Regions from separate parts of the Oceanobacter sp. 3_MG-2023 genome, predicted to be linked through region 1. Evidence: predicted binding sites of a transcription regulator. Region 1 holds the regulator's gene; the other holds the start of a gene.
What was found. Region 1 encodes FNR, which switches genes on or off when oxygen is low (the NO sensors DNR and NnrR bind a similar motif). Its sites were predicted from a motif close to TTGATNTANATCAA; they were not measured.
Positions count from the first base shown of each region.

Region 2: the regulator FNR is predicted to act here: its motif matches at 4,467-4,480, upstream of Q8W32_RS07275 (cytochrome ubiquinol oxidase subunit I).

Region 1 is NZ_JAUYVX010000010.1:87,611-97,191, forward strand. It holds gene nosP (nitric oxide-sensing protein NosP) at 1-1,027, shown strand, start outside; gene Q8W32_RS10610 (NahK/ErcS family hybrid sensor histidine kinase/response regulator) at 1,024-3,648, shown strand; gene greB (transcription elongation factor GreB) at 3,710-4,189, opposite strand; gene ttcA (tRNA 2-thiocytidine(32) synthetase TtcA) at 4,254-5,105, opposite strand; gene fnr (fumarate/nitrate reduction transcriptional regulator Fnr) at 5,321-6,100, opposite strand; gene Q8W32_RS10630 (sulfite exporter TauE/SafE family protein) at 6,264-6,920, opposite strand; gene ccoS (cbb3-type cytochrome oxidase assembly protein CcoS) at 6,917-7,138, opposite strand; gene Q8W32_RS10640 (heavy metal translocating P-type ATPase) at 7,200-9,581, opposite strand, start outside.
Region 2 is NZ_JAUYVX010000006.1:65,737-72,934, forward strand. It holds gene Q8W32_RS07255 (response regulator) at 1-128, shown strand, start outside; gene Q8W32_RS07260 (PAS domain-containing protein) at 125-949, shown strand; gene Q8W32_RS07265 (sigma-54 dependent transcriptional regulator) at 973-2,376, opposite strand; gene Q8W32_RS07270 (sensor histidine kinase) at 2,373-4,319, opposite strand; gene Q8W32_RS07275 (cytochrome ubiquinol oxidase subunit I) at 4,715-6,124, shown strand; gene cydB (cytochrome d ubiquinol oxidase subunit II) at 6,124-7,119, shown strand; gene Q8W32_RS07285 (hypothetical protein) at 7,119-7,198, shown strand, end outside.

The DNA of each region.
Region 1 (9,581 bases):
CTCCAACGATTTTGACTTTGAAGCCCTGGCCAAGGCGCTGGGCGAGTGTTTTTCCGGTGTTAACCTGGTGGGCTGTACCACCGCCGGAGAAATCTCGCCGCTGGGGTATTGCAGCGGCAGTATTACCGCGATTGGATTTCCGGCTTCATCGTTTGCGATCCAGTCGGCCCTGATGTCCGATCTGGCCCGCTTCAGCTTTGCTGATGCCCAGGGGCTGATTCACCAGATGCTCGACCACTGCCGTGAGCAGCAGGTTGCGCCCATCAAGGGCAATACCTTTGCCCTGACCTTGCTGGACGGACTGTCGGTAGAAGAAGAGCGCTTGCTGCGTTTGCTGAACGCACACCTCGGCAGTATTCCCTTGCTGGGAGGGTCGGCGGCCGATGATATGTGCCATAACAAAACCCATGTGTATTATGACGGCCGTTTCCATACCAACGCCGCCATTCTGTTACTGGTGAATACCGCCTTTGATTTTGAGGCCTTCAGTATTCATCATCTGCTGCCGACCGATGACAAGCTGGTGGTGACCAATGCCGATCCACTGGAACGGCGGGTATTTGAGATCAACGCCGAACCCGCTGCCCTGGAATACGCCCGGGTATTGAATATTCCGCTGGAGACTTTGAATCCGCAAATATTTGCCCTGAACCCCTTGTCGGTAAAAATCGGTGAGCGCTATTACCCCCGCGCCATTCAGAAAGTGAACCCGGACAACAGCCTGTCTTTTTATTGTGCGGTGGATACTGGCATTGTACTGACGTGTTCACGGTCAGATGACATGCTGGCGCAGCTGGATGGTTTATTCGACGACATCAGCCAGCGCATCGGCACGCCGCAGTTGATCCTGGGCTATGATTGTATTTTTCGGCGGCTGGAGCTGCAGCATCTTGGCTTGCTTGAGACCGCGTCCACCATGTTTGCGCACCATAAGGTGATTGGTTTTAACACCTATGGGGAACAGTTTAACGGCATGCATTTGAACCAGACGTTCACCGGTGTGGCACTGGGAGGAAATGACTATTGAGTGCAGAGGTCGATGAACTCAAGCGGCGCCTGGCCGAACTTGAAGACAAAAACCAGCGGCTGGAAAAAATCAATCAGGCGCTGATGCACCGGGTTGAAGCCGGGCCGGAAAATTCTGACGGTGCCTACGATAACTTCAAGCACTCGGTCTATCTGGCGGAGCAGGTACGTGAACGTACCGAGGCGCTGAATGAAGCGATGCACAGCCTTAAAAGTACCAACGTCGAGCTGGTACGGGCCAATGCCGCCGCCACCAATGCCCACGATCTGTTACGACAAGCGATTGAAAGCATTTCCGATGCCTTTGTGCTGTACGATGCCGACCGCAAGCTGGTGCTGGCTAACTCCCGTTTCAACCAGTTCTGGCAATGCTCCGGTATTGAAATTTCCCCCGGTATGGAACAGCAGCAGATCCATAAACTGTCGCAGCACTACCGCTTGATTGACCGTTATTATGGTGAAGCGGTCAGCACTGGTTATGGTGCCTTGCCGGGGGATGGCAAGGTCTTCCATATGCGTAGCGGTGCCTGGGTGCATGTCAGTGAACGGCCGACACGGGATGGCGGTCTGGTGGTGTTGTACAAGGACATCAGCGCGCTGATCGAAAATGAACGGGCGTTGCGCGAACGGGCGTTGGCGACCAAGTCCCGTACCCTGCAAAATACCCTCGATAAACTTTCGCAGGGAGTGGTGCTGGTCAATCAGGCCCAGCACCTGGAAACCTGGAATCACCGCTTTGCCGAACTGACCGGGTTAAGCAAGGCGGTGCTGGAGTCCGGCTTCAGTTTCTCTGGCATGATGCAGCTGACCGAAGTGGATGACCTCAACCCCTTGTCAAAAGACGGGCAGGGCAGGCCTTGCCTGCAGCTGGAGCAGGTGTTGTCGGATGGCCGGGTGCTGGAAATCCGTACCCATCCGATGCCCGATGGTGAGTTCGTCAATACCTATACCGATATCACCGAACGCAGCCGGGCGGTAAGAGCCTTGGCCGAGAGTGAACAACGTATCCGGGTCATCACCGATACCGTGCCGGCGCTGATTGGGTATGTCGACAAGAACCTCAGTATTATGTTTTCCAACCGTGCCTATGAAACCTGGTACGGTTATGAGCGCGAAGATATCCTCGGCCGCCGCATGGAAGAGATTATCCAGCCGGAGCAGATGCGGCGCTTGCGGCCTTATATCGAACGGGCGCTCAGTGGGCGCAGTGTGAATTTTGAAATCACCGATCCCGCTCCGGATGGCGAAATCCGCCATGTGGTCAAAAACTATGTGCCGGAAATCGACAGTCAGGGAGAGGTGCAGGGGTTTTATGTGCTGATTCAGGATATTACTGAAATCCGCCGGACTTCCGAGGCACTGACCCAGGCCTATCAACACCTGGAGCAACGGGTCGAAGACCGCACCAAGGAGCTGACGGAGCTGAATGGCCAGCTGCTGCAGGAGATCGAAGAGCGGGTGCAAATGGAGCATCGCCTGCGGGATGCCAAGCAGGAAGCCGAAAAAGCCAACCACAGCAAAACCAAATTCCTCGCCGCGGCCAGCCATGACCTGTTGCAGCCGATGAATGCTGCGCGGCTGTTTTGTGCTTCCTTGATGGAACACAATCTGGATGAGCGTACCCGGCAACTGGTGTTTTCGCTGAATTATTCACTCGAAGATGTCGAAAGTCTGCTGGCGGCGCTGGTGGATATTTCCAAGCTGGATGCCGGGGTCGTCAAACCCGATATTACGGCTTTCAGTGCCGGGGACCTGTTGGGGAATCTGGCCAATGAATATCGTACGCTGGCAGCGGATTCCGGGCTGGCGTTTGAGTTTGTCGCCACTTCAGCGGTGATCCTGACCGACTCACAGTTGTTAGCCCGTATTCTGCGTAACTTCCTGACCAATTCCGTGCGTTATACCCGCGAGGGCAAGATTTCTCTCGGTTGTCGCCGTCGTCCACAAGGGCTGGAAATACAGGTCTGGGATTCCGGTGTGGGGATTGCCGAAGACAAGCTGGAGGAGATATTCCTTGAGTTTAATCGCGGCAGCCAGAAAGACACGGCGCGGGACAAGGGGTTGGGTTTGGGGTTGGCGATCGTGGATAAAATGTCCGGTATTCTGGGGCATCCGATCAAGGTGCAGTCCCGACTTGGCTTTGGCTCCTGTTTTTCGGTATTGGTGCCTTATGGTCGCCGCCAGCTGTCCCGCAAGGCAACCACACCGGGATTGGCCTTGTTGGGCAATCAGCAATTTCGGGGACGCCGGGCGCTGGTGATTGATAATGAAGCATCGATCTGTCAGGCCATGGCGGTGTTGCTCAGTGGCTGGGGTTTTGAGGTGATCACCGCGCGTAGTTACGAAGAACTGCTGGTGCAACAACCAGAGCTGGATGCCGGTATTGATTTGATTCTCGCCGATTATCATCTCGACAATGGCGTCACCGGGCTGGATGTGGTTCGGCAGATGCGTACCGATCTGGGGCTGGATGCGCCGGTGCTGATGATTACGGCCAATTACACCAATGTGCTGAAACAGGAAGTGCGGGAGCTGGGCTATCGTTTGATGAACAAGCCGGTACGCCCGGCGAAACTCAAAGCCATGATCCATCATATGATTCATCAGGCCATTGTGGTGTAAATCACGGATTCCAGCTTCCAGCCGGTTTCTGGATCAGAACAGCGGCCAACCTCGTCTCTTGTTATAACGGGGTATCGTAACGAATGGCGGTGATTTCCCATTCCCGGGTTGCTTCTTCTGTTTTGATGAACACATCATCACCGACTGACTTCCCCAGACACGCTCTGACAACCGGCGCATTAACAGAGGCATAATGCTTTTTGCCGTAGATTTCATCCGGGCCAACGATACGGAAAAGCAAGGTGTTATCCTCTTCGTCCATCAGGGTAACCCAGGCACCAAAATAGGCCTTGCCTTCCTGACTGGGGTGGTATTCGCTGACCCGTACAGCGTCCAGCCGTTTTCTGAGATAGCGCACCCGGCGGTCAATCTCTCGCAGCCGTTTTTTGTTGTACTGATAGTCGGCATTTTCAGAACGGTCGCCCAGACTCGCTGCCCAGGTCACTTTTTTGGTGACTTCCGGGCGTTCAGTTCGCCAGAGATAATCCAGCTCCTGCTCCAGCTCTGTATACCCCTCAGGGGTGATGATATTGGTATCCATGGTTCTCCCTTGAAGGTTGGGTGCGCTGTCTGGTGAGGAGCTGCCCAGGGGCCGGGACGCGCCTTTAATCGATGGTGACGATATCGAGCCGGGTGGCCAGGTGCGTCTGGTCTTGTTGTTGTTGCAAATTGACAAAATCAAACAGATTGAGATCGCCGAGCTGGGAGGGGGCGATGTTGCAGATGGCAGCAAAGATATTCTCGCTGCGGCCTGGTTGTATTCTTTCCCATTCGGTCAGCATATTCTTGATGTTCTGGCGCTGCATGTTGTCCTGGGAGCCGCACAGGTTACAAGGGATGATTGGGAACTCCATGGCGGTCGAATAAGCCTGGATGTCTTTTTCCTTGCAGTAGGCCAGCGGACGGATCAGAACGTGCTTTTTATCGTCGCTGAGCAGCTTGGGTGGCATGGCTTTGAGTTTGCCGCCGTAAAACATGTTCAGGAATAAGGTTTCAATGATGTCGTCGCGATGATGGCCCAGGGCGATTTTATTGGCACCAATTTTTTCAGCAAAGCCGTAGAGGGTGCCGCGACGCAGGCGGGAGCACAGGCCGCAGGTGGTTTTTCCTTCCGGCACCAGATCCATGACCACGCTGTACGTGTCTTTTTCAACAATATGGTAGGGAATATCCAGCTTGCCCAGATACTCGGGTAACACGTGTTCGGGGAAGCCGGGCTGTTTCTGGTCCATATTGACGGCAATCAGCTCAAAGTTGACCGGGGCGCTTTTTTTCAGGCTGATCAGGATATCGAGCATGGTGTAGGAGTCTTTGCCGCCCGACAGGCATACCATGATCCGGTCACCTTCTTCGATCATGCAATAGTCTTCAATCGCCTTGCCAACGTTTCGGCGCAAACGTTTATGAAGTTTGTTGAATTCGGTGCGTGCTTTGCGATCAATGACATCGGCGGTCATGCTGGAAAACTCCTGAGCATTCTGGGGCGGAACACTGGCTAAAAATCAGGCGGCGAATTCTAGCGAATAGATTGGCTGGCGTCAGTAACTGTTGCCAGCCAATAACAACGCGGTGGCCGGTTAGCGGGTTCAGGGATGAAACTGGGCACAGAAACAAGGATATAAGGGGTTTTTTGCCGTTACCGCTGAGAAGGGTAACGGCACGCTGTGCGGGATTATTCCGCCGGCGTTTTCTCGTCACATTCAATTTGTGGGTTCAGTCCGGCCATTTCATACAGGCTGTTCATGTCCAGAACGATGATTTCCTTGCTCTGGGTTTCGATCAGGGCATTTTTCTGGAAACGGGTGAATACCCGACTGATGGTTTCTACCGCGAGGCCAAGGTAGTTGCTGATGTCGACCCGCGACATGGGCAGGCGGAAGTGGGTGGCACTGAAACCGCGTCGAGCGTAACGGTTGGAGATATCCAGCAAAAACGAGGCTACACGTTCTTCGGCGTTCTTTTTGCTCAACAGCAACATCATGTTCTGGTCGTGACGAATTTCGTTGCCCATGGTGCGCATCAACTGTTTGCGCAGGTCGGGGAGTTCGTCGGTCAGGTTTTCCAGCTGATGAACCGGAATTTCACAGACGGTGGTGGTTTCCAGCGCTTTGGCGGTGAGAGGGTAATCACCGGCATCGTAACCGGCCAGGCCAATCAGTTCGCTGGCGAGATGAAAGCCAGTGATCTGTTCTTCGCCATTACTGGCCAGGGTGTAGGTTTTCAGGGCACCGGTACGTACCGCAAACACGGACTGGAATTCATCCCCTTGCTGGAATAACAGCTGGCCTTTTTGAATGGGTCGGCCACGGCGAATGATATCGTCCAGTCGCTCCATATCTGTGTCACTGAGCGAGAGTGGCAGACACAGTGCGTTCAGGGAGCAAGTCTGGCAGTGGGGTTGATTACCGCGCAAGGGAGGGTGCGCAGGCTGTGCAGCTTGGTTTGTTTTCATTGAGCTCACCGTGTCGGGTTTTCCGTTATGTAGGGAAGAACCGTGTTCCATTAATTTTCGTATGGTCTTAGCTCGACGAGTGGCTGTCAAGACATTGGTCAAGGTATTGAGTCAAGGTATTGTCAACGGATGATCAGTCGCTGATCAATAACGACCCTGGCTACTATAACCAGATGGCTGCTGCAGTCCAAACGCCGTAACCAATCAGTAACAGTCCGGCAATGATACGGCTAAGGCTGTGACTGAGTAATCGGCTCAGGCTGGTGGCGGCGAGGCCACTGGCGAACAGGGCAGGCAGTGTGCCAAGGCCAAAGCAGAACATGGTCAGTGCCCCTTTGAGGGGATCACCATTGGCGGCGACCCAGCTCAAAGTGCTGTATACCAGTCCGCAAGGGAGCCAGCCCCATAGCAGTCCAAGGCGAAAGCGACTGCTGATCGAATATTGTGTCATCAAGGGGCGGGTAGCAGGCTGCAGCCTTTGCCATAGATATTGGCCAACTTGTTCGATACGGGTGAGCCAGCTTGCCCAGCGGGCAACGTAGAGCCCCATCAGCACCAGCAGTATGGCGGCCAGTGTACGTAATGCCAGCATCAGTACATCATTCAGTTGTTGTAGCCATAAGCCAAGCAGCGAGACGAGCAGGCCGGCAAAGGCGTAACTGGTGATACGACCGCTGTTAAAAGCCAGTGCTGTCAGTAGCGGTTGTTGTTGTGAGCGGGTGCCAATGGCGGCGGCAATGCCGCCACACATTACCAGGCAGTGACTGGAGCCAAACAGGCCCAGCAACAGGGCGGTTAACAGGGAGAGTGGTTCAATCACAATGGGTTTTTATCGGTTGCCGTGGTATGGGGTGCTGGTGTTGTGTCGGTTGCTGCGGGTTGGGTGCTTGCGGGATCGTCATCGTCATCAAAGAGAATTCTGTGAGCCGGAGATTCCATATCATCAAACTGGCCGCTGCGCACTGCCCAGAAAAAAATCAGCGTGGCAATGCTGATCAGGACGATCGAAAGTGGAACAAGTATGTAGATAATATCCATGTTATGTCCATCAAACCAAGCGAGTGGAAGCCATTATAATCTGGCCTTGTGGCTGAGTGTGCTAATTGTGACCGGATACATCCGGTTTGGTCGTCCGGGATAGTCGCAGCGCATTACTGACCACCAAAAGCGAACTGAATGACATGCCAATGGCTGCGGCCCAGGGAGGAATATAACCTGCCGCTGCCACTGGCAAGGCCAGCAGATTATACAGCAGCGCCCAAGCGATATTCTGGTAGATCACCTGGCGGGTACGGCTGGCGGTGTCCAGAGCCTGTAATACACAGTCCAGGCGGCCGCTGGTGACCAGGGCATCGGCGCTGGTTTTGGCCAGGTCCGTGGCGTCACTGACGGCAATGGCAATGTCGGCCCCAGCCAGTACCGGGACATCGTTGATGCCATCGCCAATCATTAATACACGTTCTCCCTGCTGTTGCCACAGGCGTACCTGTTGTAGCTTCTGTTCGGGTGACAAGCCGATCTGGACGTCGTCAATACCCAGCTGTGTTGCCAGTTGTTGACCTGAGGCGCCGGGGTCGCCGGTGAGCAAGGCTGTTTTGATTTTGCGTTGGCGCAGGCCCTGGGTCAGGCTGGTGGCGGATTTTCGGATGCTGTCCCCGAGCCGGATCCAGGCTGCAGCCTGACCGTCGACACTGAGCAGCAGCCATTGCCCTTCCTGATGGTTCAACTGACTGGTATCCAGCGAGGAGTGGTCAGGCAAGGCAAAGTCGGGGCGGCCAAAGCGGACGGCATATGACTGTTCTGCTGTTGGCTGCCATTGCCCCTGAATGCCAGCCCCGGTGTGTTGCTGGACCTCGGTGACGGTGTCGGGACGAATCCGGCGAAAAGCGCGAGCAATCGGGTGACTGCTGGATTTTTCCAGTCCGGCGGTAATGGCGAGTACCTGGTCGCTGTCCAGTTCCCCTGCCAGAACGACGTCTTCAATGGTGAGCTTGCCTTGGGTGAGGGTGCCGGTTTTATCGAATACTACCCGGTCGATGGTCGGGAGGGATTCCAGTACGTGGCCTTTGCTGATGAGTAATCCGGCCTCTCGTAGCGCGCCGGTGGCCGCTGTCAGCGCCGTTGGTGTTGCCAGCGACAAGGCGCAAGGGCAGGTGACGACCAGTACCGACAAGGCGATAAAAAAGGCGTGATCGTTACCCTGTTGCCACCAAAACAGAAAAACAGCCGACGAAATCAGCAAGACGGCGGCAACAAAACGACTGGCAATCCGATCGGCGATCAGGGCTATTCGGGGTTTTTCCTGCTGTGCCCGATCCATCAGACGAACAATGGTCGACAGCTGGGCTTCCGCTCCGGTGGCTGTGACCTGCATGATAATCGGGCTTTCGATATTGATGGTGCCGCCAATCAGGTGATCCTGATTACGTTTGGTGACGGGCAGGTATTCGCCCGTCAGGGCAGCTTCGTCGACGGAGCTGCGACCCTGGATCACAACGCCGTCGGCAGGAATGGCATGACCGGGCTTGATCAGCAGCAAATCTCCCAGTCTGACTTCTTCGCTGGCAATAACCGTTTCGGTGGCGTTTGGGGTGTCGTCACTGAGTTTCAGAGCGACGTTGGGCAGCAGCGTCAGCAGGTTGTTACCGGATTTTCCCATGCGATGACGGGCGCGCATTTCCAGAAAGCGGCCCAGCAGCAAAAAGAAGGTGAACATGCAGACGGAGTCAAAATAGACCTCTTTGCCCTGGTTGAACGTGCTCCAGATGCTGGCACAAAATGCCAGGGCAATCGCGAGGGAAACCGGTACATCCATGGTCAGGTGGCGGGTTTTGAGGTCCCGGATTGAGGCTTCAAAAAAAGGCCAGGCTGCGTACAGCACCACAGGTAATGTCAGTAACATGGAGGCCAGGCGCATAAAAAATTCGTATTGCGGCACCATGCCCACATACAGGGGGACGGCCAGCATCATTACCTGCATCATGCCGATGCCAGCAACCGCCAGACGGCGGATGCTGCGCTTGCCTTCGACATGACGTTGCTGTTCGGCAGCGGTTGCAGAAAAAGGGGAGGCGCGGTAACCAAGGCGGTAAATTTGTTCGATCAGACTGGAAACCGGTATTTTCTCTGGTTCCCAGCGTACCACCAGGCGGTGGTTGGACAGATTGAGGACGGCCTGGTCAACGCCGGGTAGCGCATTCAGACGGTGTTCGATTAACCAGGCGCAGGCTGCACAACTGATACCATCGATCACCAGGGTGGCTTCTGCCATACCATTGTCCAGCCGGGCAACAAAACGTTGCTGCATGGCCTCGCTGTCGTATAGCGCCAGTGATTCCCGTGCTTGCAGTTCATGGTCGTCCAGTTCGGCGGGAGACAGTTCTGGCAGCGCGGTGCGGTGCTTGTAATAGTCTTTCAGGCCGCTGGCGACAATGGTTTCGGCAATGGCCTTGCAGCCCGGACAACACATGGGCTGTGATTG
Region 2 (7,198 bases), on a different contig from region 1:
TGGGGATCAGCGACGGCACCGTCAAGGTCTATGTCAAAAGCCTGCTGCGTAAACTGAATCTGCATTCGCGGCTGGAGCTGGCTGCCTGGGTACACCAGCATCCGGATGCCGTGAGCCTGACGCTGTGAGCTGGCTGCGCCGTCAGTCCCGATCATTGCGGCACGCGGAGTCTGCGACGACCGATCTGCAACAGTTGCTCGACAGCCTGAGCGATGCCGTCTTGCAGCTCGACCAGCTCGGACGCCTGACCTACGCCAACCAGGCCTGGCAGCAACTGAGTGGCCACACCATTACGAGCAGCCTGAACCAACCACTGGCTGATTTTCTGCACCCGCAGGATCGTGCCGCCTGGCTACAGCTGCTTAACGGCAGCAGCGACCTGACTGCCAGTGGTCCGTATCCGCCGCTCAAGTTACGCCTCGCCAGCCCGGACCGGCAGCCACTCTGGTGTGAATTACGCCTGCAAACCCTGGGGCCGCAATCACCAAAGACCCGGCAATATTCTGCCACCCTGTGTGATATCTCTCTTCAGGAGCAGGAAGACCAGCAAAACCGTGCGACCCAGCGTGGCCTCAATGCTCTGGTGTCGCGCCTGCCAACAATGATTTACCGCTCTCGTAACGACCGCGACTGGACCATGGAATACGTCAGCGAAGGCTGTCTGGCCCTGACAGGGTACAGTGCCGACGATCTGGTCAGAATGACTCAGAAAAGTTATGGCAGGCTGATTCATCCGGCGGACGTCGACTACGTCTGGCAGCAGGTACAGGAAGCCCTGTCACAGCGCCGCAGCTTTGAACTGAACTATCGGCTGTTTCATACCAGCGGCCAGATGAACCATGTCACGGAAAAAGGCCATGGCGTCTATAGCAGTAACGGCAATGTCCTCGCCGTTGAAGGGGTGATTTTTGCCCGATCAGACTGGCACGATCAGGTCAAGTCAGCCTGATGGCAACGTCACCAGCCGCAGGCCTATAGCCCATAACGTTCTATTTTCTTGATTAACCCTTGCCGGGAGATACCCAATTGCCGGGCGGCCCGGGTACGGTTGCCGCTACATTGCAACAGCGCCTGCCCGATCAGTCGGATCTCCAGCGCCCTGACCTGCTCATCCAGGCTCGCTTCACTGAGAGGCACCTCAGCGACCGCACACTCGATGGCGGACGCTGGATTTCCGGCCACCGCTCCTGCCGTCGCAGGATACAGCAGCTGAATATCCTCCAGGGTGATTTGCCCCTCTGGGCAAATGGACGCCACGCTTTCGAGGGCATTCCTTAATTCCCGAACATTACCAGGCCAGGTCTGGCTCCGGAACCAGTGCATCGCCTCCGGGCTGAGCTGCCAGCTTTTACCTTGCTGTTGCTGCAAACGCGACAGGAATGCCTGCAGCAATACCGGTACATCTTCCTGTCGCTCCGACAGTGGCCGGGTTTCTATATTGACGCCTTTAATGCGGTAATACAGATCTTCGCGAAATTCAGCACCGCGTACCTTTTCGGCCAAATCGGCATTGGTGGCAGAGACCACCCGGATATCGATGTGTTTTTGCTCGCGCCCTCCCACCGGGAAAAACGTGCCTTCCTGCAACACGCGTAATAACTTCACCTGCATTGCCAATGGCATTTCACCAATTTCATCCAGAAACAATGTGCCGCCATCGGCCAGGCTTAACAAACCGGCCTTGTCTTTTTCGGCTCCGGTAAACGCGCCTTTGACGTAGCCAAACAATTCACTTTCCAGCAAGTCGGCCGGTATCGCTCCACAATGCACCGATACAAAAGGCTTGTCCGAGCGATGACTCAGGTCGTGTAATGCCCGCGAGATCACTTCCTTGCCCGTTCCTGATGGCCCGGTGACCAGCACCCGCACGTCCGTGGGCGCGATACGCTCAATCAAGGCCCGCACTTTTTGTGCACTGGCCGAAAGGCCCAGATAGGCCGCCGCCCCTGATGGCTGCTGGCTGGACTGTTTCAGCTGCTGCAGCTCTCGCTCCAGCGTCGTCTTGATCAGCGCCCGCCGCACCACCACCGCCAGCATGTCAGGATCAATCGGCTTGGCGATAAAATCCCACGCTCCTTGCGCCACCGCTTGCAGCGCCAGATCACGATCGGCATGGCCGGTGATAATAATCACTGGCCGACCGTCAAAGTCAGCCATCGCCGCCAGGGTAACCTGGGGGTCAAACAGCGGCGGCATGGATAAATCCAGTAACACCAGGTCAGCCTCAAACGACACCAGCGCCTGACGGGCATCGTCCAGGCTGACGGCAGTTTTGACGTGATAACCCTGATTCGCCAACCAGCGACTGGCCAGCTCCCGAAATGCCGGCTCGTCATCCACCAGTAATATGCGTTGTTGTGTCTTGGCACGTGTCATAAAAGTTGCTCTGGCAAAAAGTCATTATTCTGTGTAACCACGGCAGCCGGTTCGACAGCAGATGCCGTTGCCGGGCGGCACGGTAACCGCAGCTCAAACGTTACCGGCCAATCGCTATCCTTGCGGTGATAAATCTGGCCTTGATGGGCATCGACAATACGCCGCACAATCGCCAACCCCAGACCACTGCCGCCTGCCCGCCGAGTGACAAATGGCTGAAACAGGGCATCCCCTTGCAGTCCGGCATCCACTTCCGGCCCGTTGTTGTGAACGCGCACCAGCAGATATTGCCCCTCTTTCTCAGCCTCGATACACAAGTGGCCATCGGCCGCATTACGCAGGAACGACAGGGCATTATCGATCAGGTTAATAAACACCTGCTGCAGTCGTTGCGGGTCCCCTTCCAGCTCAAGTGTCTCGGCAATTTTCAGCTCACACACCACTCCGTCGGACGGAGCTTGCGCCAAGACATTCGCCACTAACGCCCGCAAGGGGATAACGCTGATTTGCAGAGTCAGACCGCCGGAATACACCAGCATATCGCTGACCAGCCGGTCTGCTCTCTTAAGCTGGGTTTGAATATGCTGGCGGGTGGCAGCAGGTGCATCATAAGCCGCCATCGCAATGATATTCAGGGGATTACGCAACTCATGCGCCATCGCTGCCGACAGGCTACCCAGCTCGACCAGGTGCTGTTCATCCAGCCGTTTACGCTCCGCCGCCGCCAGCGCCAGCGAATGCTCCAACAAACCACAACTGGTCGAGAACAGCGAGGCAAACACTTCCGCCGTCAGACGCATACCAGGGCTGGCATCGTCCCAACCCACCAACACAAAATGCCAGCCAGACGCTGATCGTGATAGCCGCAGCGCCAGCGCAGTGTGTTGGGATGGCTCCATCGGAACCGGCTTATCCAGCTGGATAGCGACCTTGTGGCGTATTTGTTGTGAGAGCAACTGCTCACCCAGACTGACCAGCTGAGACCAGTCTTCCGCTTCCTTTAACCGGGTTGACCAAGTCTCCAGCACAGTTTCATTCAGCGAAGCCCCCGGATAAATCAACCGCGATACCATCCGGCTTAACGGCTGATAGATAAATGCAGCCACCACCAATACCAGCAACGAATACAACCACAGTTGCCAACTGGGCACGTTCGCCAATGCCTGTAAACCGATACGTCCGGACACCACCCCGATCACCGCAATCAGACACAGAATCACCAACATCATGGACACCCACAACAGTGCCCGGTTGGCAAAAGCATTGACCGACAGAATCTGATAACGCACCACGGCATACACCAGCAGCAGCAAGTAGGTAGGCAGCAGCAACATCGGATAGGGAAACCAGCTGATGCCAAAAGAAGGAAAAACAAAGCTGGTAGCCAGTAGCAGCCCCCAGGCTCCTACACCAAACATCGCCAGAATCGATCGCTTTTTATTACCCGAATGACGATACCAGCCAAACAATAATACTGCGTGTGCCAGTATACCGATCAGTACGGTATAAGATAAATTCCAGACACCCACGTCGGTAAAGACAAAAAAGTAACGGATATCCAAGGTGCCAATAGAATCTCCGGCACCCACCCACCAGCTTTGTAGTACCACGGCAATACTGGTGGCATAAAACCAGGGAACCGTTTGATAAAGACGATCAAGTTTATCTTCTCTGGCAGCACCGGAGTTTACAAACCGAATCGCAAAGTGCAGGAAAAAAGTAGGCATCAGTGGATTGGCCAAAATCATATAAATACCAATACGTTCATAACCATGAAACAGCACCACATGGCCAAAACACCACACCGCCATCATGATGGCAAAACCAGCCAAGGCTTGCAGGTCGCTTTGTTTGCGAGCACGCCAGAGTAGCCAGGCCGCGACCAAAAAACCGCAAACACTGGAGACCAACATGGCGATTTCAAACATCAATGAGAGCTTCAAACTGTCAACCTCGCTTACACCACCACAACAAACAATCGTAAACTTACTTTACAGTTCACACAAAAATTAATTTTTATCCTTAAAAATCAACAAGATAAAAACCAATAAAAATTGGCCTATCGATTGCTTATAAGCAAATCATATTTCTTGATCTATCTCAAAATTTTATCTGTTTTTGGAGAAAGCAAAATGAATACTGGATTTTTCATGACGGAAGTCATCGCACTGTTCAGCATTGCTGGTTTGGCATTATTTCCTTTGGCCATCCAGAAAATGCGCACGCTGGCCAGCAACAAGGCCAACTAGCGGACGACTTGATCAATCATTTTTATCATTCACGGCTTTTGTTTTTTATAAAATATTAAAAGCTCTGGTTTAACACTATTGGAATGGCTATGGATCTCGACGTCGCTCTATTATCCAGATTGCAGTTCGCCTTTACGGTGAGCTTTCATATTATCTTCCCCAGCATTACTATTGGCCTGGCCACATTAATTGCTATCTGGGAAGGTTTATGGTTAAAAACCCACAACCCTTATTACTTGCAACTGGCCAAATTCTGGATAAAACCCTTTGCCATTACCTTTGGTATGGGCGTCGTATCCGGTATTGTTTTATCCTATGAATTCGGCACCAATTTTTCCAGGTTTTCGGAAATGACTGGCGCAGTATTAGGGCCATTAATGGCTTATGAAGTGCTAACGGCCTTTTTTATGGAAGCCGGTTTTCTTGGAGTGATGCTATTTGGCTGGCAGCGGGTTGGCCGCAAACTGCACTTCTTTGCCACCACGGTGGTGATGGTCGGCACCTGGTTTTCCGCATTCTGGATTATTGTTGCCAACTCCTGGATGCAAACCCCTGCCGGTTACATCATTGTCGATGGCCACTTTGAGGTGGCCAACTGGATGGAAGTCATCTTCAACCCCTCCATGCCCTACCGCCTGATGCATATGCTGATGGCCTCGTTGATCACCGCCACCTTTGTGGTCGCCGGTATCAGTGCTTACTACCTGTTAAAAAAACAGCATATTCCCTTCGCCCGCAAAGGCTTGTCCATGTGCATGTGGTTCGCTCTGGTCTTGACGCCATTACAAGCATGGGTGGGTGATATGCACGGCTTGAACGTCAAGGAGCACCAGCCAACCAAGCTGGCGGCGATTGAGGGCATTTGGCCTGCGGAAGAAAACAACGTACCACTACTGCTGTTTGCCATGCCGAACATGGCCACCGAATCCAACGATTATGAAATTGCGATTCCAAACCTTGGCAGCCTGCTGTTGACCCATAGCTGGGATGGCGCGCTGCAAGGCCTGAAAGCCGTACCGGCAGCAGATCGTCCCAACGTACCACTGGTGTTCTGGTCATTCCGGGTAATGGTCGGTATTGGCTTCGGCATGATCTGTATTGCCCTGCTGGCGCTGGCTTTACGTCGCAAGGAGCGCTTGTTTGAGAGCAAACCCTTTCTGGCACTGGTAACGCTGTTTACTCCCAGTGGAGTGATTGCGGTGCTCGCTGGCTGGTACGTGGTGGAAGTCGGTCGCCAGCCCTGGATTGTTTATAACCTGGTGCGTACCTCAGACATCGTATCGCCACTACCAGCCGAGCGGGTGTTGTTCACGCTGATCATGTTTGTGTTGATCTATACCTCCCTGCTGGGTGTTTACCTCTACTTCATGCGCAAATTGATTAAAAAAGGCCCACCCACCATGAACGCACTGGAAGAACAGTTGATTGGTATGGATGCCCCCGGCTATGCCCTCGCCTGGGTCAAAAACCTGAACCAACAAGAACGAGGAGCAAAATAATGGATCTGGCCTTGTTCTATTTTCTGTTATTGGGATTTTCCATCTTTATGTATGTGTTGCTGGATGGCTTTGACCTGGGGATCGGCATTCTCTACCCCTGGTTTGATCAGGATGGTGAACGTGATCACCTGATGCGCTCCATCTCACACGTCTGGGACGGTAATGAAACCTGGCTGGTATTTGGCGGCGTCATGCTATTTGCAGCCTTCCCTGCTGCCTATGCCGCGATTACCACGGTATTTTACCTGCCGATTATGCTGATGTTGTTTGCGCTGATTTTCCGGGGAGTGGCGTTTGAATATCGTTTCAAATCCGACACCTCGCGACCCTATTGGGATTTTGCCTTCAGCGCCGGTTCTGCCATTGCCGCTTTTTGCCAGGGCATGCTGCTAGGCTCTCTGGTGCAAGGTATTCCAGCAGGTAGTCACAGCCTGTCGAGCCTGCATTGGCTAACACCCTTTTCGGTATTGACGGGCTTTGCGGTTATGGCAGGTTACGCTTTATTAGCCGCCTGCTATCTCTATATGAAAAGTCGTGGCCAGATTCAGCAACACGCCGCCAAACTGGGAAAATACCTGCTGATGACCACCCTGTTCGCCATGGTGGCAGTGAGTTTATGGACCGTAATCAGCCAGCCAGCTATAAGGGATCGCTGGTTTACCGATAACCACTTTTTATTGTTGTCGCCACTGCCGATACTGACCTTTTTGGCAGCATTATTCGCCTGGCGAGGCCTGCACAACCACCAACACGAAAGCCGTCCCTTCTGGTGTGCCGCCATCATCTTTTTGCTCAGCTTTGCCGGATTGGTTGTTGGTCTGTTTCCCTATCTGATACCGGGCCAGCTAACCTTTATGGCAGCAGCATCCCCCGACAGCAGCCTGTACTTTTTATTACCCGGCGTGTGTATTTTTATCCCGCTGATTTGCCTTTATACCTTATGGGGTTACCGGGTATTTTCCGGCAAGGTAGAAGATTATCAGGAGGGTTATTAATGGATGTAACCACTATTAAAAACAAGATAGCCAGGCTCAAATCCTGGCAATGGTTTTTACTGCTGTATTTAATCGGTTT